Regions from separate parts of the Streptomyces sp. NEAU-sy36 genome, predicted to be linked through region 1. Evidence: riboswitches for the same ligand, from Rfam matches in the RefSeq annotation. Region 1 holds a riboswitch; each other region holds the start of a gene.

Region 1 (7,825 bases):
CCGGACGGCCCGGCGGTTCCGCGCGTACCAGCTGACGGATCAGCTCGTCCGCGGTGACGCCCGGCTTGGAGAACAGCACCCGCACCCCGCGCGGCGGTGCGAGCAGCACCGGCGCGGCCAGTTCCGCGCCGTCGAAGACGCAGGTCACCTCGGCGCCGGTCTGCGCGGCGAGCGCGGACAACTGCCCGAGCAGCCGCAGCCGCTGCTTCTCCAGCGGCATCTGCGGATAGCCGGTCTTGGTGACGTTGTAGCCGTCGACCACCAGATGCGCCTGCGGCAGCGCGAGCAACTGGTCGAGGATCGCGGGGTCGTGCTCGGACAGGGCGCGCGCCGCGATGTCCTTCGGGGTCATCCGGCCCGGCTCCACCGCGTCGACCGTCTCGGCCGGGCGCACGGACACCGGCGGCAGCGCCAGCTCCCGCCGCAGGCCCTGGGTGGCGTCCAGCAGGGTGTCCAGCAGCAGCCGTACCCGCATGTCCTCCACGCTGCGGCCCTCGCGGGCGGCCTTGCGGGTGGCCTCCAGGGCCGCCTCCGCCTCGCCGAGGCGTGCCTTGAGCCGCCGGGACTCGCTCTCCGCGGCCGACACCTGGAGCTGCGCCTCGGCACGGACGGTGTCCATCTCGGCCTGCGCCTTGCGCAGCGCGGCCTCGCCGCGGCGCACGTCGCTCAGCGCCGAGCGCAGCTTGCGGTGCAGCGACTCCGCCTCCCGCTTCGCCGACTCCAGCTCCGCGCGCAGCCGTTCGGTCTCCGACCGGGTGTGCTCGCGGGCGTGGTCCAGTTCGACGCGCAGCCGGTCCAGCTCGGCCCGGCTCTCCTCGCCGGCCCGCTCGGCGTCGGCGCGCTGGGCCTCCTCGCCGGCCGCGGTGACCAGCTTCACCCAGCCCGCCGGGCGCAGCACATAGGCCGCCGCCGCCACGTCCAGCGGGTCGGCGGCCGGGGGCGCCGACCCGGAGTCGAGGGCGCCGGCCAGCTCCGGCTGGGCCTCCCGGAACTTCTCGCCGATCCGCTGTCTGAACAGCGCGTCGGTCTCCAGCGCCGACGCCATCGCGTTCCCGGCGAACTTCACCCGGCGGTTCGGGGCGAACCGGGCGTACTGCCGCAACTGGGCGGGCAGTTCGGCCACCGTCAACTGGCCGAAGCCGTCCGAGACGATCCCCACGACCCTGCGGCGCACCCCGTCGGGCAGCGGACGGTCAAGCACCTCAGCGGTGCCGTCGCCCGGCCCCCCGCCTGCGCTCTCCACCATCCGTCACACCCCACTACCGATTGCCGACATCCCCTGGCGGGCCCGCTCCGTCAGGAGCCGGTGCCCGGCCTGTCCACGAGTTCCACCTGGTCCACCGCGTTGCACCAGCGGCAGCGCACCGACTCGATGGTCTCACTGACCACCTGGCGCTCCTCCACCGTCGGCTCGCCGGCCAGGTCGAGGTGGACGTACTCCACGACCTTGGACGAGCGGGTGACGTCGAAGCGGGTGAGGTTTCCGCAGAGGGTGCAGCGCCATCGCGTCGTGGCGGTCGGCAGGGGAACCGTCATCGTGCCTGTTCGCTTCCTTCTCGGGTCGGACCGCGCCGGCGGCCGACGCGTGTGGCTCGTAACCCTACGGCCTGGCGGGTGCTCGCCGCCCGTCCGTTCACGGCGGCGAGGCGGTATGTCAGCTTGCGTCCGTTACGTCATGCTCTGTATTCATGATCAGCGAGTGGAGCACGGCCGCCGGCAGGACCTTCAGGGCACTCAGGGCCGCGCCGACGACGTACGGCCTCATCGCCCTGTGCTGTCTGATCTTCGCACTGGGCCCGGCGTCCGGGATCGTCCCCGGATACGGCACCGGGTATGCGCTGCTCGACACGGAGCGGGTGTACTTCCGCCACTGGGGGGTGGTCCCGGCGGAGCTGTTCGCCGCCCCCGCGGCACACGCGCTCTCCCCGGTCACCGCCCTGTTCCTGCACGGCAACTGGGTGCATCTGCTGGGCAACATGCTCTTCCTCCTCGTCTTCGGCGTGCTGACCGAGGAGCGGATGGGCCGCGTGGAGTTCACCCTCTTCTACGTCGGCTGCGGCTACCTCGCGCTGCTGGGGTACGCGGCGGCCAACGCCACCTCCGAGCAGTCGCTGGTGGGCGCGTCGGGGGCGATCTCGGCGGTGCTCGGTGCGTTTCTCTTCCTGTTCCCGCGCGCCCGTGTCACCAGTCTCCTGCCGTTCCTGTTCTTCCTGCCGCTGCGGTTCCCGGCGTGGGTCGTACTGCCGTTCTGGGTGGCGTTGCAGTGGGTGGCGGCGGGACGGTCGGTGCAGGGGCCGGGGGTGGCGTACCTGGCGCACCTGGTGGGGTTCGGCGTGGGGTTCGGCTACGCGTGGGTGCGGTACGGAGGGCGGCGGGACCGCGAGGGCGGTCTCGGGAGGGCGGCGGCGGGAGACGGGCGGGCTAGAGTGAAAACCGCACCCGCTCCGGCACCCGAGGGAGAGAACCAGCCGTGATCACCGCGATCGTCCTCATCAAGACCAGCGTGGACCGGATCCCCGAGATCGCCGAGCAGATCGCCGCGCTGGAGTCGGTGAGCGAGGTGTTCTCCGTGACCGGCACGTACGACCTGATCGCCATGGTCCGGGTGCGGCGGCACGACGACCTGGCCGAGGTGATCCCGGGCCGGATCAGCAAGATCCCCGGTGTCGAGGGGACCGACACGCACGTGGCGTTCCGTACGTACTCCCAGCACGACCTGGAGGCGGCCTTCGCGATCGGGCTGGACTCCTGACCGTCTGAAAGCCGCCCCCCGCCAGGTCTTCACACCGCGGGGACGCAGCGGCCGTCCTCGGTGCGGTACGTCCACTTGGCACCCTCGGTCACCAGCTCCCGCACCGCCGTCAGGAAGCGCTCGACGTGCTCGTCGGGGGTGCCCGCGCCGAAGCTCACGCGGATGGCGTTGAGGGACTTCTCGCCGGGGGCGGCCTCGGGGGCGCCGCACTCGCCCTGGGTCTGGGGATCGGTGCCGAGCAGGGTGCGCACCAGCGGGTGGGCGCAGAAGAGGCCGTCGCGGACGCCGATGCCGTACTCGGCGGACAGGGCGGCCGCGAAGTGGGAGCTGTTCCAGCCCTCCACCACGAAGGAGATCACGCCGACCCGCGGGGCGTCGTCCCCGAACAGGGACAACACCCTGACCTGCGGAATCCCGGCGAGGCCCGTGCGGACCCGCTCGATCAGCCGCTGCTCGCGCGCGACCAGGTCCGCCCAGCCGGCCTCGGTGAGCGCCTTGCAGGCCGAGGCGACGGCGTAGGCGCCGATGACGTTCGGGGAGCCCGCCTCGTGCCGGGCCGCACTCTCGTGCCACTCCACGTCCACTCCCCCGTCGGCGCGCCGGGTGACCCTGCGGCTGGCGCCGCCGCCCGCGAGGTACGGCTCGGCGGCCCGCAGCCAGTCGGCGCGGCCGGCCAGCACGCCGGCGCCGAAGGGGGCGTACAGCTTGTGCCCGGACAGGGCGACCCAGTCGACGTCCAGGTCGGCGATGTCCACGGGGTGGTGCGGGGCCAGCTGGGCGGCGTCCAGGACGATCCGGGCGCCGTGCGCGTGCGCGGCGGCGGCCAGCTCGCGCACCGGCCACAGCTCGCCGGTGACGTTGGAGGCGCCGGTGACGCAGACCAGGGCCGGACCGTACGGGTCGCGGTCGGCCAGGGCCCGCTCCAGGGTCCGCACCGCCTGCTGCGGGGTGCGCGGTGCGTCGAGGTAGGTGACCCGGGAGTCCTGCCAGGGCAGCAGGGAGGCGTGGTGCTCGGTCTCGAAGACGAAGACGCGGCAGTCGGCCGGGACCGCCCGGGCCAGCAGGTTCAGCGAGTCGGTGGTCGAGCGGGTGAAGACCACCTGGTCGTCGGCCCGGCAGCCGAGGAAGCCGGCGACCGTGCGGCGGGCGGTCTCGAACAGGTCGGTGGAGAGCTGGGAGAGGTAGCCGGCGCCCCGGTGGACGCTGCCGTAGTAGGGCGCGTAGGCGGCGACGTCGTCCCAGACGCGCTGGAGGGCGGGGGCGCTGGCCGCGTAGTCGAGGGCCGCGTAGGTGACTTCGCCGCCCGTGACGAGCGGGACGGTGACATCCCGCCCCAGAACGGGCAGCGGGGAGCAGATCGACGGGTCGGCGACAACGCTGGAGTGAGACATGGGGTGACTCCCGTGAGACCGTACGCCGAAGGGACGTACGGGAAAAAGGTGAAAGGGGTACGCGGAGGCGGGGCTCTGCGGCCCTAGCGCATTCGCTTGCTCACGGAAGGCTCCCTCGTACGACCAGGACCCCTGGGTTCGAGGGGTCCGCGCTTGCCGTAGACCTCGCTGCCTACGACCTGGTCCTCACCCGGGGCACCCCGCCACGGACGGAGGGTTGCCGGACAGTCGGCCGGGGCCTCATGACTGTCACTCATGACCTGGTACGGAAATTACGCGAAGGGGTGATCGCCCCGCAACCCGTGTCCGGATCGCGGGACGATCACCCCCGCGTCTCAGGCGTTGCTGGCCGCCACCCAGCGCTCCAGCGTCCGCTTGGCCGCGCCCGAGTCGATGGACTGGGCCGCCCGGTCCATCTGGGCGCGCAGCTGCTCGGTGAGCGAGGCGTCGGACGGCTCCAGGGCCACCAGGGCCGCCGCCGAGTTCAGCAGCACCGCGTCGCGCACCGCGCCCCGCTCGCCGTCGAGCACCCGGCGGGCGACCTCCGCGTTGTAGGAGGCGTCCGCGCCGCGCAGGGCGTCCACGGGGACGAGGTCGATGCCGACGTCCCGGGGGTCGAATACCTCCTCGGTGACCTTGCCGTCCCGCACCACCCACACCCGGGAGGTGTCGGTGACCGTCAGCTCGTCCAGGCCGTCGTCGCCCCGGAAGACCAGCGCGGAGTTGCCCCGTTCGGCGAAGACTCCGGCCACCACGGGCGCCATGCGCGGATCGGCGACGCCCACCGCCTGCGCGCGCACCTTGGCCGGGTTGGTCAGCGGGCCGAGCACGTTGAAGGTGGTGCGGATTCCCAACTGACCGCGCGCGGCGGCGACATGACGCAGCGAGGGGTGGAACTTCACCGCGAAGCAGATGGTGATGCCGGCCTCCTCGGCGACCTCGGCCACCCGCTTCGGGGTCAGCTGCAGGTTGATGCCCAGCTTCTCCAGCACGTCGGAGGAGCCGGAGGCGGAGGAGGCGGCGCGGTTGCCGTGCTTGACGACCTTGGCGCCGGTGCCCGCGACGACGATCGAGGACATGGTGGAGATGTTGACGGTCTTCGCGCCGTCGCCGCCGGTGCCGACGATGTCGACGGCGGGCCCCGGCACCTCGATCACGTTGGCGTGCTCGTACATGGTGCGCACCAGGCCGGAGATCTCCGCCACCGTCTCGCCCTTGGCGCGCAGCGCGACCATGAACCCGGCGATCTGGGCGTCGGTCGCCTCGCCGCGCATGATCAGGTCCATCGCCCAGGCCGTGTCGTCGGCGGACAGGTCCTGGCCGGTCAGCAGGCCGTTCAGCAGGGCGGGCCAGGAGCGGCCCGCCGCGGTGTCGCCTCCAGCGGGGGTCACAGCGCTCATCAGCCGCTCCTCGTACACAGTGGTGGTCCTTCGCACCCCACCCTATCGAGCCGGGACACGGGGAAGGGCCCCGTCCGCGGTGCGGACGGGGCCCTTCGGTGGCGTGGCGACGCGGGGATCAGTGGTGGCCGTGGCCGCTCGTGATCTCCCTGTACTCCTCGACGGACGGCTTCGGGATCTGGTTGTCCTCGCCGTAGTAGGCGTTGGACAGCTTGACCCGGAGTCGGTCCGAGGCCTTCACCTTGCGCTCGACACCGTTCTCGTCGACCGTCGGGCCGATCTCGGCCGGCTGGTACTGCTCGTGCGCGGTGAGCGTGTGCAGCTGCTCCTGGCTGAGCGGCTCGTGCACCTCGATGAACTCACCGTGCGGCAGCCGCTTGATGATGCCGGTCTCGCGACCGTGCAGCACCTTGTCGCGGTCGCGGCGCTGGAGGCCGAGGCAGATCCGCTTGGTGACCAGGAACGCGATGACCGGGCCGACGAAGAAGAAGATCCGGACGAACCAGGTCACGGCGTTGATCGACAGGTGGAAGTGGGTGGCCCACAGGTCGTTGCCACCGCCGACCAGGGTGACCATGTAGATCGTCACCCAGGCGACACCGAACGCGGTACGGGTCGGGGCGTTGCGCGGGCGGTCCAGGATGTGGTGCTCGCGCTTGTCGCCGGTGACCCAGGACTCGATGAACGGGTAGACCGCGATGGCCGCCAGGACCAGCGGGAAGAGCACCAGCGGGATGAACACGCCCAGGACGAGCGTGTGACCCCAGAAGTTGATCTCCCAGCCCGGCATGAAGCGGATCAGACCCTCGGCGAAGCCCATGTACCAGTCGGGCTGGGCGCCGGTGGAGACCTGGTCCGGACGGTAGGGACCCATGGCCCAGATCGGGTTGATCTGCGCGACCGCGGCGATGGCCGCGATGACACCGAAGACCAGGAAGAAGAAGCCTCCGGCCTTGGCCATGTAGACCGGCAGCAGCGGCATGCCGACGACGTTGTTGTTCGACTTGCCCGGACCCGCGAACTGCGTGTGCTTGTGGTAGAAGACCAGGATCAGGTGCGCCACCATCAGGCCGAGCATGATGCCCGGCAGCAGCAGGATGTGGATCGAGTAGAACCGGGCGACGAAGTCGTGGCCGGGGAACTGCCCGCCGAAGAGGAAGTACGACAGGTACGTGCCGATGATCGGCACGGACAGGATCGCGCCCTCCATGAAGCGGACACCGGTGCCGGAGAGCAGGTCGTCCGGGAGCGAGTAACCGGTGAAGCCGGTGAACATGCCGAGGACGAACAGCAGGAAGCCGAACAGCCAGTTGATCTCACGCGGCTTGCGGAACGCGCCGGTGAAGAACACGCGCATCATGTGCACGAACATGCCCGCGAGGAAGATCAGCGCGGCCCAGTGGTGGATCTGCCGGACGAGCAGACCACCGCGCACGTCGAAGGAGATGTGCAGGGTCGAGTTGAATGCCTCCGACATCATCTGCCCCTGGAGCGGGACATAGCTGCCGTGGTAGACGACCTCGTTCATCGACGGGTGGAAGAACAGCGTCAGATAGACACCCGTCAGGATGATGATGATGAAGCTGTACATGCACACTTCGCCCAACATGAACGACCAGTGGTCGGGGAAGATCTTGCGCATGTTGGCCTTGGCCAGGGAGTAGATCCCGAGCCGGCCGTCGGCCCAGTCGGCGATGCGCTCGCCGGCCGGAGCCTTCCCGCGAGAGCGGGCGGTCTCGTTCGCTGCAGTACTCATCCGCGCTCCCAGAATGCAGGACCGACGGGCTCCTCGAAGTCGCCGAGCGCCTGGAGGTAACCCTCACTGTCCACACCGATGCGCAGCTGCGGCAGGGCGTGGCCGGCGGGACCGAAGATCACTCGGGCACCGTCGGAGAGGTCGAAGGTGGACTGGTGGCACGGGCACAGCACGTGGTGCGTCTGCTGCTCGTACAGCGAGATCGGGCAGCCGACGTGGGTGCAGATCTTGGAGAACGCGACGATGCCGTCGTGCGACCAGTCCAGCTCGCGCTTGTCCTTGATGTTGTCCGGCTGGAGCCGGACGATCATCAGAGCCGCCTTGGCGAGCTCCGTCTGGAACTCCTCGTCCGTCTCCTCCAGGCCGTCCGGCTTGGCGAAGGTCAGGGAGCCGACGGCGACGTCCTCGGGACGCAGCGGCTGGTTGGTGTTCATGTTGACCAGACGCTTGCCCTTGGCCCACAGGGTGTGGCGCAGGGACGTACCGGGCAGCGGACCGAGGTCGCGCAGCAGCATGACACCGGAGA
Region 2 (7,825 bases), 1.3 Mb from region 1:
GTGTCGGTACATGGACCCTCTGCCGACCCCAGCCACCCAGGCCGGCCGGGACGGGCTGGCCGCGTTGCTGGCCAAGCCCCGCACCGCGGTGATCGGCCTGGACTTCGACGGCACCCTCGCCCCCATCGTCGCCGACCCCGAACAGGCCCGCGCCCACCCGGACGCCGTCCCCGCGCTCGCCGCCCTCGCCCCCAAGGTCGCCCACGTCGCCGTGATCACCGGCCGCCCCGCGGGCGTCGCGGTCCGCCACGGCGGCTTCGCCGGCGTCCCGGGCCTCGCCCACCTCACCGTCCTCGGGCACTACGGCGCCGAGCGCTGGGACGCCGTCACCGGCACCGTCTCCGCCCCCGCCCCGCACCCCGGCGTCGCCGCCGTCCGCGCCGAACTGCCCGGCGTCCTCGACCGGGCCGGCGCCTGGCAGGGCACGTGGATCGAGGAGAAGGGCCGCGCGGTCGCGGTGCACACCCGCCGCGCAGCCGACCCGGAGGCCGCCTACGAGGCGCTGCGCGGGCCCCTCACCGACCTCGCCACCCGGCACGGACTGATCGTCGAGCCCGGCCGGATGGTGCTGGAGCTGCGCCCGCCCGGCATGGACAAGGGCGTCGCCCTGAGCGAGTACGTCCGCGAGACCGGCGCCGAGGCCGTCCTCTACGCCGGCGACGACCTCGGCGACCTCCCCGCCTTCGCCGCCATCGAGAAGCTCCGCTCCGAGGGCCTGCCCGGCCTGCTGGTGTGCAGCGGCAGCTCGGAGGTCGCCGAACTGGCCGAGAAGGCCGACCTGGTGGTCGACGGCCCCGAGGGCGTCGTACGGCTCCTCGGGGCGCTGGCGGGTCAGCTCGACTGATCCGTCAGGGCGTGCAGCTGGTCCAGGAACCACTGGGCCGGCGGCAGCGCCGTGGCCGCCGCGGCCAGCCGCTTCGACCGCTCCGCCCGCTCACCGTCCGGCATGCTCAGCGCCGCGTGCAGCGCCTGCGCCGTGCCCGTGATGTCGTACGGGTTCACCACCAGGGCGTCCTCGCCCAGCTCCGCGTACGCCCCCGCCTCCCGCGACAGCACCAGCGCACAGCCCTCGTCGGAGACGACCGGCACCTCCTTGGCGACCAGGTTCATGCCGTCCCGGATGGGGTTGACCAGCGCCACGTCGGCGAGCCGGTACGCGGCCAGCGAGCGGGCGAAGTCGTCCTTCACATGGAGCACCACCGGCGTCCAGCCGTCCGTGCCGTAGCGCTCGTTGATCTCCTCGGCGACCCGGCGCACCTGTGCCGTGTACTCCCGGTAGACGGCGAGGTCCTGCCGGGACGGGTACGCGAACGCCACGTGGACGACCCGCTCGCGCCACTCGGGGTGCGCGTCCAGCAGCTGCCGGTACGCCAGCAGTCCGCGCACGATGTTCTTGGACAGCTCGGTGCGGTCCACCCGGACGATCGTCCGGCGGCCCTCGCCGATCTCCGCCCGCAGCGCCGCCATCCGCTCGTCCACGTCCGCCTCGTGCGAGCGGGCGCGCAGGAAGTCGGCGTCCGCGCCGAGCCCGTGCACCCCGATCCGGGTGCCGGTGGGAATCCCGGGCCCCAGCACCGCGTGGCAGCACTCGGTGAACGCGTCCGCCCACCGCTGCGTGAGGAACGCCGCCCGGTCCGCGCCCAGGATGCCGGTCAGCAGCTCGGCCGCGATGTCGTCCGGGAGCAGCCGGAAGTACTCCGCCGGGGCCCACGGCGTGTGCGAGAAGTGGCCGATGCGCAGGTCGGGGCGGAGCCGGCGGAGCATCCGCGGGGCGAGCGCCAGGTGGTAGTCCTGGATCAGCACCGCCGCGCCCTCGGCCGCCTCCTGGGCCAGCGCCTCGGCGAACGCTTGGTTGTAGGCCTCGTACGCCGCCCACTGCCGCCGGAATCCGGCGTCGAAGACGGGCTCCAGCGGCGTCTGGTAGAGCATGTGGTGCACGAACCAGAGCACCGAGTTGGCGATGCCGTTGTACGCGTCGGCGAAGACCTCCGCGTCGATGTCCAGCATCCGCACCCGCTGCCCGCCGGTGTCCGCGACCGGCAGCAGCCCGCCGTCCGCGCGCCGGACCGCCTCCCGGTCGCCGTCGCCCAGCGCGGCGCACACCCACACCGCGTTCGCCTCCGGCCCGATGGCCGAAAGGCCCGAGACCAGACCGCCGCCGCCCCGTTTGGGACGCAGCACCCCGCCCTCGCCGACCGTGTACGAAACCGGGCCGCGATTGGACGCGACCAGCACCTCAGCACCGTGCGTGGAAGCCATGGTCCTCAACCTAGCCCGGCCCGGAAACACTCAAACGTACGGACCGTCCCGGAAAGCGGCCCTGAACAGCCCTACCTCCGGTTTCACGCCACCCGGCGGTGGGCGTACTCGGCGATCTCGGTCATCGGCGGGCGCTCCTCGGTGTCCACCGAGTAGGTGCGCGGCTCGAAGCCCGTCACCCCCCGCTCGAACTGGGTGAGCGAGGGCCGCACCAGATGGCCCCGCGCCAGCCGCAGCTGGGCGGTGCGGTAGATGGCCGCCGCCATCCGGCCGAGCGCCTGCCCGTCCTGGTGCCGGTGCTTGCGCACCCCCACGTCCACCTGGGCCAGCGCGTCCAGGCCCACCAGGTGCAGGGCGTCCACCAGCATGCCCAGCTCCACCCCGTACCCCACCGGGAACGGCAGCCGCTCCAGCAGCGAGCGCCGGGCCGCGTACTCCCCGCCCAGCGGCTGCACGAACCCGGCCAGCTGCGGCCAGTGCATGTTCAGCAGCGGGCGCGCCATCAGCTCGGTGACCCGGCCGCCCTGCCCCGCCGACCCGGCGAGCGGCCGGTCGTACATCGCCTTGACCAGCTGCACGTCCGGTTCGGTGAGCAGCGGGCCGACGATCCCGGTGACGAAGTCGGCCGAGAACTCCCGCAGGTCCGCGTCGACGAAGCAGATGACGTCCCCGCCGGCGACGAGCAGCGAGCGCCACAGCACCTCGCCCTTGCCCGGTACGGCGGGTATCCGGGGCAGGATCGCGTCGCGGTGCACCACCCGCGCGCCCGCCGCGGCCGCCACCTCGGAGGTGCGGTCGGTCGACCCGGAGTCGATCACCAGCACCTCGTCGACCAGCGGTACCCGCTCCACCAGCTCGCGCCGGATCACGGCGACGATCTCGCCGACGGTCTCCTCCTCGTTGAGCGCGGGCAGCACCACGCTGACCGTCTGGCCCGTGCGCTGCTTGGCCGCCAGGAGCTGGTGCATCGGCCGATCGTGCACGGACCAGGAGCGGTCGCTCAGCCAGCGCTCGACTTCTTCCAGCACGGTCCCGGGCTCCTCACGGTTGTCTCGCGGTACGGACGACTATCTCAACTGTCCAGGCCTTCGGTTACAGTCTTGAACAACGCCGATGACCATCGCATGTCGGGGGTCCACGCGCGCCGACAACCGCATACACAACCGAATACCGCTCATCCAGAGGGGCAGAGGGACACGGCCCGATGAAGCCCCGGCAACCCTCCAGCCGGTTCTCGTCTTCGAACAGCGAGGCTCCCGGCTAGGGAAGGTGCCAAATCCGTCTCGCGGCGAGATGCGTCGTGAGGAAGATGAGGAGAAAGGGCCTCGCCTCCCATGGCTGTGCAGACAGTTGCCACCACCGGCAGTTCCACCGTCGACCTCGGCCCCGCCGCCGCCCTGAGCTGTCGGGAATGCGGCCACCGCGTCCCGCTCGGCCCGGTCTTCGCCTGCGAGGAGTGTTTCGGGCCGCTGGAGATCGCCTACGACTTCTCCGCCTACGACACCGAGGAACTGCGGGCGCGCATCGAAAGCGGCCCCGCCAACATCTGGCGCTACGCCCCGCTGCTGCCCGTCCCGGCGAACGTGGCCGACAAGCCGAACATCAACCCCGGCTGGACCAAGCTCGTCAAGGCCGACAACCTCGCCCGCGAACTCGGCGTCACCGGTGGCCTGTACGTCAAGGACGACTCCGGCAACCCGACCCACTCCTTCAAGGACCGGGTGGTCGCCCAGGCGCTGGAGGCCGCGCGCGCCTTCGGCTTCACCACCCTGTCCTGCTCCTCCACCGGCAACCTGGCCGGCGCCGTCGGCGCCGCCGCCGCCCGCGCCGGCCTGCGCTCCTGCGTGTTCATCCCGCACGACCTGGAGCAGGGCAAGGTCGTCATGGCCGCGGTCTACGGCGGCGAGCTGGTCGGCATCGAGGGCAACTACGACGACGTGAACCGCTTCTGCTCCGAGCTGATCGGCGACCCGGCCGGCGAGGGCTGGGGCTTCGTCAACGTCAATCTGCGCCCCTACTACGCGGAGGGCTCCAAGACCCTGGCGTACGAGATCTGCGAGCAGCTCGGCTGGCGGCTGCCCGACCAGATCGTGGTCCCGATCGCCTCCGGCTCCCAGCTCACCAAGATCGACAAGGGGCTCCAGGAGCTGATCGGGCTGGGGCTCGTGGAGGACCGGCCGTACAAGATCTTCGGCGCGCAGGCCGAGGGCTGCTCGCCGGTGTCGACCGCCTTCAAGGCGGGCCACGACGTGGTGCGGCCGCAGAAGCCGGACACCATCGCCAAGTCCCTCGCCATCGGCAACCCGGCCGACGGGCCCTACGTCCTGGACATCGCCCGGCGCACCGGCGGCGCCGTGGAGGACGTGACGGACGAGCAGGTCGTCGACGCGATCAAGCTGCTGGCCCGGACCGAGGGCATCTTCGCCGAGACCGCGGGCGGGGTGACCGTCGGCGTGACGAAGAAGCTGATCGACGGCGGCGTCCTCGACCCGGCGAAGACCACCGTCGTCCTCAACACCGGCGACGGTCTGAAGACCCTGGACGCGGTGGCCGGCACCGGCCTGACCGCCACCATCCGCCCGACCCTGGACTCCTTCCGAGAGGCTGGCCTCGCATGAGCGTGACCGTTCGCATCCCCACCATCCTGCGCACCTACACCGGCGGCCGGGCCGAGGTCGCCGCCGAGGGCGCCACCCTCGCCGAGGTCATCGAGGACCTGGAGAAGAACCACACCGGGATCGCCGCCCGCGTCCTGGACGACCAGGGCAAGCTGCGCCGGTTCGTGAACGTCTACGTCAACGACGACGACGTCCGCTTCGAGCAGGGCCTGCAGACCGTCACCCCGGACGGCGCGGGCATCTCGATCATCCCGGCGGTCGCCGGCGGCTGCTGACCGAATGACCGATCATTACCTTCGGTAAGGACGGTTACGGAAGGTTCATCGGATTGCCCTCTCCGTGAGAGAAGCGGAGGGGGCAATTCTGTGTGATTGAGCGCGGTACAGTTGGGGAACACGCCCCGGATCACCGAGGGGAAGCCCTCGATTCCTCACCGCGAGCCCGATAAGAAGTAGCCAAAGTGCACGGGTTTTTCGCGGCTTTTGTGTTGTTTTAAGGGGCCCGACTTGCCCTGAACTCTGGTGAATTCTCCCCACATTCCGGATCGGTCGCGTCCAGAATTCTCGTCCAATTGACCTGTTGCAGACGGCAGTTGGACAGATACATTCAGCCGCGGTCGACGCGTTCCGGCGCACGCCCCCGACCGATTGGGGGGTGAGGTCTGACCCGGGTCCGCGAAGTGTGGATCTGTGCAAGGGCCAGTAATAGGGGAGTTAGGCATGGCTCAGGGCACCGTCAAGTGGTTCAACGCGGAGAAGGGGTACGGCTTCATCGCGGTCGACGGTGGTGCGGACGTCTTCGTCCACTACAGCGCCATTCAGATGGACGGCTACCGCACCCTGGAGGAGGGCCAGCGGGTCGAGTTCGAGATCTCGCAGGGTCAGAAGGGTCCGCAGGCCGACATGGTTCGCGTCACCGCCTGAACGTTTCTCGACCGCAGGGCCCGCACCTCGCACGAGGTGCGGGCCCTGCGGCATGTCCGGCGGCCGGTGCGTTCGCCCGGGGCTGACGGCGGGCCCGTACCCGCCAAGGCGCTTGCACTCGACCATGCCGAGTGCTAATCATTGCGTTAGCACTCTGAAGGTGAGAGTGACAAAGAAGGACCGGGTCGGTGAGGCCCGCAGGCCAGGTGGGGCAAGGAACCGCAGGCCGGCGAGCCGTCCGTCGCGGGCGCGGGCGCGGTCCGAAGGAATCACCCCCAGTCCTGGAGGGACCACTTCACATGGCCAAGATCATCGCGTTCGACGAGGAGGCGCGGCGCGGCCTCGAGCGCGGCATGAACCAGCTCGCGGACGCCGTCAAGGTGACGCTCGGCCCCAAGGGTCGCAACGTCGTCCTCGAGAAGAAGTGGGGCGCCCCCACGATCACCAACGATGGTGTCTCCATCGCCAAGGAGATCGAGCTCGAGGACCCGTACGAGAAGATCGGCGCCGAGCTGGTCAAGGAAGTCGCCAAGAAGACGGACGACGTCGCCGGTGACGGTACGACCACCGCGACCGTGCTCGCCCAGGCCCTGGTCAAGGAAGGCCTGCGCAACGTCGCCGCCGGCGCCAACCCGATGGCTCTGAAGCGCGGTATCGAGAAGGCCGTCGAGGCCGTCTCCGCCGCCCTCCTGGAGCAGGCGAAGGACGTCGAGACCAAGGAGCAGATCGCCTCCACCGCGTCCATCTCCGCCGCCGACACCCAGATCGGCGAGCTGATCGCCGAGGCCATGGACAAGGTCGGCAAGGAAGGCGTCATCACCGTCGAGGAGAGCAACACCTTCGGTCTGGAGCTGGAGCTCACCGAGGGCATGCGCTTCGACAAGGGCTACATCTCCGCCTACTTCGCGACCGACATGGAGCGCATGGAGGCGTCGCTCGAGGACCCGTACATCCTCATCGCGAACTCCAAGATCGGCTCCGTCAAGGACCTGCTCCCGCTCCTGGAGAAGGTCATGCAGTCGGGCAAGCCGCTGCTGATCATCGCCGAGGACGTCGAGGGCGAGGCCCTGTCGACCCTGGTCGTCAACAAGATCCGCGGCACCTTCAAGTCCGTCGCCGTCAAGGCCCCGGGCTTCGGTGACCGCCGCAAGGCCATGCTCGGCGACATCGCCATCCTCACGGGCGGCGAGGTCATCTCCGAGGAGGTCGGCCTCAAGCTGGAGAACGCGACCCTGGACCTCCTGGGCCGCGCCCGCAAGGTCGTCATCACCAAGGACGAGACCACCATCGTCGACGGTGCCGGCTCCTCCGAGCAGGTCAACGGCCGCGTCAACCAGATCCGCGCCGAGATCGAGAACAGCGACTCCGACTACGACCGCGAGAAGCTCCAGGAGCGCCTGGCCAAGCTCGCGGGCGGCGTCGCGGTCATCAAGGCCGGTGCCGCCACCGAGGTGGAGCTCAAGGAGCGCAAGCACCGCATCGAGGACGCCGTGCGCAACGCCAAGGCGGCCGTCGAGGAGGGCATCGTCGCCGGTGGTGGCGTGGCCCTGCTCCAGGCCTCCCAGGTCTTCGAGAAGCTGGAGCTGGAGGGTGACGAGGCGACCGGCGCCAACGCCGTGCGCATCGCCCTGGAGGCCCCGCTGAAGCAGATCGCCGTCAACGCCGGCCTTGAGGGCGGTGTCGTGGTGGAGAAGGTGCGCAACCTGACCCCGGGCCACGGCCTGAACGCCGCGACCGGCGAGTACGTCGACCTGGTCGCCGAGGGCATCATCGACCCGGCGAAGGTGACCCGTTCCGCGCTGCAGAACGCCGCCTCCATCGCCGCGCTGTTCCTCACCACCGAGGCCGTCATCGCCGACAAGCCGGAGAAGGCCGCCGCGGCCGCTCCGGGCGGCATGCCGGGCGGTGACATGGACTTCTGATCGGCTCCGGCTGATCGAGTGGTTCCCGCCGAGGGCGGCATTTCCTGTCGGACGACAGGAAATGCCGCCCTCGGGCGTGTCCGGGGTCACAACGCGTGGCCAC
Region 3 (7,825 bases), 4.1 Mb from region 1:
TCGACATCGAGTCGGGAGCCGTCGTACTGCCGTCGCGGATGCCCGGGTGGAACCGCTTCCCGGTCGCCGCCTGGCTGGAGGACCGTTTCGGCGTGCCGAGCGCGGTCGACAACGACGCCAACTGCATGGCGATGGGCGAGCACACGGTGCGGCCCGCCGAACACCGGCAGTCGATCATGGTGAAGATGGGCTCGGCGATCGGCGCCGGCGTCATCGTCGACGGCCGCCTCTACCGGGGCGCGACCGGCGCCGCCGGCGACATCACCCACATCCGGATCGACGGCGCCGCCGACATCCCCTGCTCCTGCGGCAAGACCGGCTGCCTGGAGACCGTGGCCTCCGGTGCCGCCCTGGTGCGCATCCTGCGGGAACGCGGCGCCGACGTCGGCAGCATCGAGGACGTCGTACGCCTCGCGGTCGACGCCGACCCCGAGGCCACCGGCGCGGTCCGCCGGGCCGGGGAGCACCTCGGGCAGGTCCTCGCCGCCAACGTCAACTTCTTCAACCCGGACGCCGTCTACCTCGGCGGCATCCTCTCCACCCTCGAACCGTTCGTCGCCGCGGTCCGCAGCCAGCTGTACGAGAGCTGCCACCCGCTGGTCACCGAGCACCTCACCATCGAGCGGGCCCGCCTGGGCGCGGACGCCGGAGTCGTCGGCGCCGGACAGTTCGCCCTGCAACAGGGCATGGCCCACGCCGTACGCGACTTCGGCGGCACCGGGTCCGGTGCCGCACGCCCAGGCCGCCCGCCCCGCACCCGCTGACGCACCCCACCCCTACGAGGAGCCATGTCGGAATCCCGAACCGCCGCCGCCCGCCCGGTCATCGCCATCGCCGGGCTCGGCATCGAGTCGTCCACGTTCTCCCCGGCCCGCACCGAGGCCCCCGCCTTCCATCCCTCGCGGGGCGCCGAGGTGCTCGGCCGTTACCCCTTCCTCGCCCCCGGCGAGGAGCTGCGCGAGGCCGCCGACTGGCACGGTGCCCTGGTGGGCAAGTCGCTGCCGGGCGGCATGGTCACCGCCGCCGCCTGGTCCGCGCTCACCGACGAACTCGTCGGCCGGCTCGCCGCCCTGCCCCGGCTCGACGGCCTCTGGTACGACATCCACGGCGCGATGAGCGTGGAGGGCGTCGAGGATCCCGAGGCCGTCCTGCTGGAACGCATCCGCGCGACCGTCGGCCCCGACGTGATCGTCTCCACCTCGATGGACCTGCACGGCAACGTCTCCCGTGAACTCGCCCACCGCAGCGACCTCATCACCTGCTACCGGATGGCCCCGCACGAGGACCACCTGGAGACCAAGGAGCGCGCGGTGCGCAACCTGGTCGACCTGCTCGCCGCAGGCGGCCCCCGCCCGGTGAAGGCGTGGGTGCCGGTCCCGGTGCTGCTGGCCGGAGAACAGACCTCCACCCGCATCGAGCCCGCCAGGAGCGTGTACGCGGCGGTCGACGAGGTCGAGGCCATGGACGGGGTCACCGACGCGGCGATATGGGTCGGCTACGCCTGGGCCGACGCTCCCCGCAACCGCGCGGCCGTCGTGGTGACCGGCCCCGACCGGGAGGCGGTGTCGGCCGGTGCCGAACGCCTCGCCCGGGGCTTCTGGGAGGCCCGCCACGACTTCGACTTCGTCGCCCCGACCGGGACCTTCGACGGCCTCCTCGACGAGGCCCTGCGCTCGGACCACCGGCCGTACTTCATCAGCGACACCGGCGACAACCCCACCGCGGGCGGCGCCGGTGACGTCACCTGGGGCCTGACCCGGCTGCTGGAGCGCCCGGAGTTCCAGAAGGACGACGGACCGACCGTCCTGTACGCCTCGGTGCCCGGCCCCGCCGCCGTCGACACCGCCGTCGCCACCGGCGTGGGCGCCACCGTCACCGTCACCGCCGGGGCCGAGGTGGACGACCGGCACGCCGGTCCCGTCACCCTCACCGGAGTGGTGCACGCCATCCGGCACGGCGACCGCGACGCCGAGACCGAGGTCGTGATCCGCGTCGGCAGCGTGTACGCGATCCTCACCCGGCTGCGCAAGCCGTACCACCACGAACACGACTTCACCGACCTCGACCTCGACCCGCGCTCCGCCGACGTCGTCATCGTGAAGATCGGCTACCTGGAGCCGGAGCTGTTCGACATGGCCGCGGCGTGGAAGATGGCCCTCACCCCGGGAGGCGTCGACCAGGACCTGGTACGGCTCGGCCACCACCGCATCCGCCGGCCCATGTTCCCCTTCGACCGCGACATGGCCGACCCGGACCTGACGGCCCGGATCATTCCGGCCTCCGACCGGCCGCTCACCGGGGACGACGAGTGACGGGCCGCGCAGCCGCCCCCCACCATGCCCGGTCCGGTCCGCCGCCCGGCACCGGTACGCCGCGCGTCGCCCTGGAGATCGCCGTCACCTCCCCGGCCGGCGCCCGCACCGCCCGCGACCACGGAGCGGACCGGGTCGAACTGTGCACCGGACTGGAACTGGGCGGCCTGACCCCGTCGGCGGCCGCGGTGGAGTCGGTCGCGGCCGCCGGGGTGCCGACGCACGCCCTGGTGCGGTGCCGGCCCGGCGACTTCGCGTACGACGCCGAGGAGATCGCCCTGATGGTCGCCGAGGTGCGCTCGGTCGTCGCGTCCGGCGCCGCCGGCGTGGTCGTCGGCGCGCTGACCGCCGAGGGCGCCCTGGACACCGAGGCCGTCACCCGGCTGGCCGATGCCGCCCGTGACGCCGCACGGAGCCGGGGACGCTCGGTGGAGATCACCCTGCACCGTGCGATCGACCAGTCCGCGGACCCGGTCGCCGTCGCGGCCGCGCTCCCCGCGCTCGGGATCACCCGGGTGCTCAGCTCCGGCGGCGCGGCCACCGCGCCGGCGGGGCTGGCCACCCTCGCCGACATGGTCGCCGCCGCTCCCGGTGTGCAGGTGATGGCGGGCGGCGGTGTGCGCACCGCCGACATCCCCGCCCTGGTGGCCGCGGGGGTGGCCGCCGTGCACCTGTCCGCCAAGACCAGGGCCCGGCCCCGGCGCGGCGGCGCCTGGACACCCCTCGGGGTCTCGGGCGCCTCCGCCGCCGACGACACCCACTTCGTCACCGACGCGGAGGTGGTGGCCGAGGCCCGGCGGGCGCTGGACACCGCGGACGGGCACCCGGCGGCGTCCGGCGGGAGCGGCCAACCGGCGCTTCGCTGACGGAAGTTCACTGCTCGGTGGGGGGGCGTGCGTGTCGAGCGGACGCTCCCGGTCACGGGTTCCCCGCTGTCATCGGCTGGGTGTCCGTTCGGCGTGGCCGACGGCGGCTCAGCCGTCCGTTCCGGTCGGTTGCTGCCCGGTGGGGGCGCGGTTCGGGCACCGTGGCGAGGAGCCGCCGTGTCTCGTCGTGACGGGGCCCGATCAGGGCCTCCGCCGTGGTCCCTCCCCTGAGTCGCTCCGCCCTCACCGTTCGGTGATCTCGGCGAGCCATGCCGTGTCCTCCGGGCCCGCCTCCTCGCGGCCGGGCAGCCACCGGATCTCGCCGCTGCCCAGGGCGACCGTGGCCCGTGGCCGCATCGGTCCCTGCCCGCCGCGCGCGAGCAGGACCAGTTCCCAGACCGTCGCCGTCATGGCGGGGAGCCGGGCGGCGCAGTCGGTGGCGACCCGCCGCGGGTTCCGGGTCCGGCCCAGGGACAGGTGCGGGGTGAACTCCGCGGCCGGACCCCGGCAGCGCGGGAACCGCTGCCGCAGTGCGCGGTGCAGGTCCGCCCACGGTGCCGCGCCCGCCGCTGCCGGGTCGAGCCACACTGTGGAGTACGCCCGGTGCCGGAAGGCGCGCACCCCCGCCAGCCGCGCGGTGAAGACCGGCACCTCGGCCGCCGCCGCGGCGAGCAGCGGGGCGGCCCGCTCGAAGCCGGTCTCCGGGACGAAGCCGAAGAGCACGTTGACGTGCGGCGGCCAGCGGTGGATCTGCGGATCGTGTTCCCGGCGGACGTCCTGGAGCGGCGGCCACAGCTGGGCGGGCGGGATCCACGCCACCGCCGTGCGGGCCGTCGGGGACACGTCGAGGACGCCGACGGGCGCGGCCCGCGCCCGGCCCCCGCCCGCCTCGCCGTCCGTACGCATCACGCCTCCTCGCCCGCGAGCACCCCCTGCTCCAGGGTGCCGCCCGCCATGCTCCCGGCGCAGGTCGTCGCGGGGCGCCGCTCGGGGGACCCGGGGCGGCGAAGGGCCTCGGTGAGGCGGGCGGCCGCCTCGACGACGGTCCGCGAGAGGTGGGCGCCGGGGTGGCGGGTGAGGCGCCGGACCGGGCCGGAGACCGAGACGGCGGCCACCACCTGGCCGGACGGGCCGCGCACGGGTGCGGAGACGGAGGCCACGTCGGGCTCGCGGTCGCCGACGGACTGGGCCCAGCCGCGACGCCGTACGCCGCTGAGGGTGGTGGCGGTGAAGCGGGCCCCCCGGAGGCCGCGGTAGAGGCGCTCGGGCTCCTCCCAGGCGAGCAGGACCTGGGCGGCGGAGCCGGTCCGCATGGGCAGGGCGACCCCGACGGGAACGGTGTCGCGCAAGCCGGCGAGACGCTCGACGGCGGCCACGCAGATGCGCTCGTCACCCTGCCTGCGGTAGAGCTGGGCGCTCTCGCCGGTGGCGTCGCGCAGCCGGGCGAGGACCGGGCCCGCGGCGGTCAGCAGGTGGTCCTCGCCTGCGGCGGCCGACAGTTCCGAGAGCCGGGGGCCGAGGGTGAACCGGCCCGCCGCGTCCCGGGTGACCAGGCGGAGGCGTTCGAGCGCGACCGCGAGCCGGTGGACGGTGGGGCGCGTCAGTCCGGTGGTCGTGACCAGTCCGGCCAGCGTGGCGGGTCCGGCCTCCAAGGCACCGAGGATCAGGGCGACTCTGTCGAGCACGCCTACGCCGCTCGTCTTCTCCATGAATGGGTACTCCAGTCTCGGATCCGCGAGCGCGGCGGGGTCGCGCTCACGGGGGCTCCCGGGTGAGGAGCGGTGAGGTCAGCGGGGGCAGGCCGGAAGGATCGGCCGATCGCCTGCGCCGGACACGAGACGGGTACACAGAGGGGCCGGGGCGGGAAGCGCCCGGGCGTCGGACAGCACAGAGAGCACCGTGTCTCCTCATCTTTCCCGCGCCGCGTTGGCGACAGGCCGGAGTTGGCACTGATCCCGCTCGGTGGCGCGCGTGTCGCACGCCGACTCGACCGGGAAGTTGCCGGGGCTTCGTAGGGCCGGTCCCTCCACCCCTCTGGATGATTCGCGAGCAACTTTACAAGACGCCCCGGCTCGCCGGTCCGGGGGAGTCCTCGGCGCCCGCGCCCCGGGCCTGGTATTCGGCCAGGTCCGATCGGGTTCGTGCCAATCGACCGGCAACCCGTCTGCCGGACCACCGGGGCCCGGGTACACAAGGAGGCCGGGGCGGCCCGCTGCCGCCCCGTGGCGTGCGGGCCGGTGGTGGGGGAGGGCTGGACTGGTGCTGACCGGCGAGGTGTTGGTGCCGCTCGCGGTGGGGCGGTCCGAGGGCGGCGTCGCGCGGACGGGCCGGTGAGCCCCCGCACCCGCAAGGGGCGGGCGCCGGCCGGGCGGGTGGTGCGGCGGCGCGCCCGCCGGTCCGGAAGGCGGCGGCAGCGTGCGGACGACCGGCCGATCGGCCTCCTCGCCGCCGCGGTGCTCACCGTCGCCCTGGTGGTGGCCGTCGTCCACTGGCTGTCGGCCCACTGGTGGGTCCTGGTCCTCGTCGGCCTGCTCGCGGTGCTGGGCCTCGGCGCCCGGCTCCAGCTGAAGCGGCGGAGCGCGCGGTGGGAAGCGGTCCGGGCCCGGGGCCTGCGTTACGGGCTGGCCCGGCTGGACGCGCTGCACCACTCCCGGTTCGAGGAAGCGGTGCGCGACCTGATGCGGCGCGACGGCTGTCCGGACGCGGCCCGCGTCGGCGGTGGCGGGGACCTCGGTGCCGATGTGAAGGCCACCGACCCCTACGGGCGGCGCTGGGTGATCCAGTGCAAGCACCGCCGTGCCGGCCTGGCCGGGTCCGCCGTGGGCACACCGGACCTTCAGGTCCTCAATGGCACCGCCCGCCCGGTCCACGGCGCCGACGTCGCCGTGATCGTGACGAACGGCCGGGTCACCGCACCGGCCGTCGCGTTCGCCCGGCAGCAGCGCCTCCACGTGGTCGACCGCCACACCCTCGGGGCGTGGGCCGCCGGCTCGCGCCCCTTGTGGGAACTCCTCCGGGCGCTCCCGCCGCCCCGCAGGCCGACCGCCCGCTCCTGAGCGGAGCGCCCACGGCCGTGATCGCGAAGCGAAGGTAAGGTGACGCAAAAGGGGAGGGCATGTGGTCGAGACCGGGGTGGCTCGCACGGGGCGGAGAGACACCGACAGACGGTGCGGGTCTGTTGGTTGACGCGGTGAAGGGCAGGACACGCGCCCCCTTCGGTGGTCGAGGGGCCGCGCGGTCGCGGGCCGCGCGCCATGTGGTCCTCGCGACGCTTCTGGTCCTGGCGGGCACCGCTTGCGGTGGGCACGCGACCGCGGGCACGGCGGGCTCCGCCGGCGTGGGCGACGCGCTCTTCCCGGCACTGGGCAACGGCGGTTACGACGTCACCCACTACGACCTGGACCTCGACTACGTCCCCGAGACCAACCGCCTGAAGGGCTCGGCCGTGATCACCGCGCGCGCCACCAAGGGCCTGTCCCGCTTCGATCTCGACTTCGACGGGATGAAGGTGCGCGGCGCCACGGTCGACGGCGCGTCGGCCCATGTCGCGCGCGACGGGGCCGAGTTGACGCTGACGCCGGACGAGCCGATCGAGAAGGGGCGGACCTTCCGCACCGCGATCGAGTACGAAGGCGTGCCCCGCACCGTCGAGGACGACGAGGGGGCGGTGGAGGGCTGGGTGGAGACCGACGACGGCGCAACGGCCCTCGGCGAGCCGACCGGGTCCACGACCTGGTTCCCGGGCAACCACCACCCGTCCGACAAGGCCACCTACGATATCACGGTCGCCGTGCCACGGGACGCCGACGGCGACCCGTACGACGTGGTGGCCAACGGGGAGTTGGTGGCCGAGGAGGACCGGGGGGACCGGGTCGTACGCCACTGGCGTACCGAGGAGCCCATGGCGAGCTACCTCGCGACCGTCGCCGTCGGCACCTTCGACATCACCAGGACCCGGACGCCCGACGGGCTGCCCGTCTACCTCGCCGTGGACCCCGACGAAGCCCGAGCCGCAGAGCGGATCGAGGAGTTGGTGCCGGAGGTCGTCGACTGGGCGAGCGAACGCTTCGGGCCGTACCCGTTCTCCTCCACGGGCGCCGTCGTCGACCACCTCCCCGGCCTCGGCTACGCCCTGGAGACCCAGACGAAGCCGTACTTCGACTCCGCTCCCGACGAGACGCTGGTGGTGCACGAGCTGGCCCACCAGTGGTTCGGCGACTCCGTCACCCCGCGCGAGTGGAAGGACATGTGGCTCAACGAGGGGTTCGCCACCTACGCGGAATGGCTCTGGCAGGAGGACCGGGGCGGCAGGACGGCCGGGCAGACCTTCGCCTCCTTCTACGACGGCACGCACCCCGAAAGCGAGGGCATCTGGGACTTCCCGCCGGCGAGTCCCCCCGGCGCGAGCGAGGTGTCCGCACCGCCCGTGTACGGCCGGGGCGCCATGACGCTGCACAAGGTGCGCGAGGCGGTGGGCGACGCGGCGTTCTTCTCCATCCTGCGGACCTGGACCGAGCGGCACCGCCACGGGAACGCGGACACCGCCCAGTTCATCGCCCTGTGCGAGAAGATCTCCGGGAAGGACCTGACCGCCCTCTTCACCACCTGGCTCCGGGAAGAGGGCAGGCCGGACGAGAGCTGACCGGT

What was found. A riboswitch is a leader RNA that binds a small molecule or an ion and turns the genes downstream of it on or off. The one in region 1 is predicted to bind S-adenosylmethionine.
Region 2: another riboswitch for S-adenosylmethionine. It lies ahead of thrC (threonine synthase); the one in region 1 lies ahead of HZZ00_RS07295 (aminotransferase class V-fold PLP-dependent enzyme).
Region 3: another riboswitch for S-adenosylmethionine. It lies ahead of HZZ00_RS25040 (IclR family transcriptional regulator); the one in region 1 lies ahead of HZZ00_RS07295 (aminotransferase class V-fold PLP-dependent enzyme).

Annotation. Positions count from the first base shown of each region.
Region 1 covers NZ_CP058977.1:1,608,109-1,615,933, reverse strand. The annotation lists gene HZZ00_RS07315 (NYN domain-containing protein) at 1-1,246, opposite strand, end outside; gene HZZ00_RS07310 (hypothetical protein) at 1,297-1,536, opposite strand; gene HZZ00_RS07305 (rhomboid family intramembrane serine protease) at 1,689-2,474, shown strand; gene HZZ00_RS07300 (Lrp/AsnC family transcriptional regulator) at 2,471-2,752, shown strand; gene HZZ00_RS07295 (aminotransferase class V-fold PLP-dependent enzyme) at 2,782-4,143, opposite strand; SAM riboswitch class IV at 4,288-4,404, opposite strand; gene trpD (anthranilate phosphoribosyltransferase) at 4,479-5,543, opposite strand; gene HZZ00_RS07285 (cytochrome bc complex cytochrome b subunit) at 5,662-7,299, opposite strand; gene HZZ00_RS07280 (ubiquinol-cytochrome c reductase iron-sulfur subunit) at 7,296-7,825, opposite strand, start outside.
Region 2 covers NZ_CP058977.1:321,910-329,734, forward strand. The annotation lists gene otsB (trehalose-phosphatase) at 11-844, shown strand; gene HZZ00_RS01510 (trehalose-6-phosphate synthase) at 832-2,259, opposite strand; gene HZZ00_RS01515 (glucosyl-3-phosphoglycerate synthase) at 2,343-3,287, opposite strand; SAM riboswitch class I at 3,431-3,575, shown strand; gene thrC (threonine synthase) at 3,594-4,877, shown strand; gene HZZ00_RS01525 (MoaD/ThiS family protein) at 4,874-5,152, shown strand; gene HZZ00_RS01530 (cold-shock protein) at 5,597-5,800, shown strand; gene groL (chaperonin GroEL) at 6,100-7,722, shown strand.
Region 3 covers NZ_CP058977.1:5,730,159-5,737,983, reverse strand. The annotation lists gene HZZ00_RS25060 (ROK family protein) at 1-764, shown strand, start outside; gene HZZ00_RS25055 (M81 family metallopeptidase) at 789-2,312, shown strand; gene HZZ00_RS25050 (copper homeostasis protein CutC) at 2,309-3,178, shown strand; gene HZZ00_RS25045 (2'-5' RNA ligase family protein) at 3,422-4,084, opposite strand; partial or broken gene HZZ00_RS25040 (IclR family transcriptional regulator) at 4,174-4,887, opposite strand; SAM riboswitch class I at 5,083-5,223, opposite strand; gene HZZ00_RS25035 (restriction endonuclease) at 5,509-6,234, shown strand; gene HZZ00_RS25030 (M1 family metallopeptidase) at 6,357-7,820, shown strand.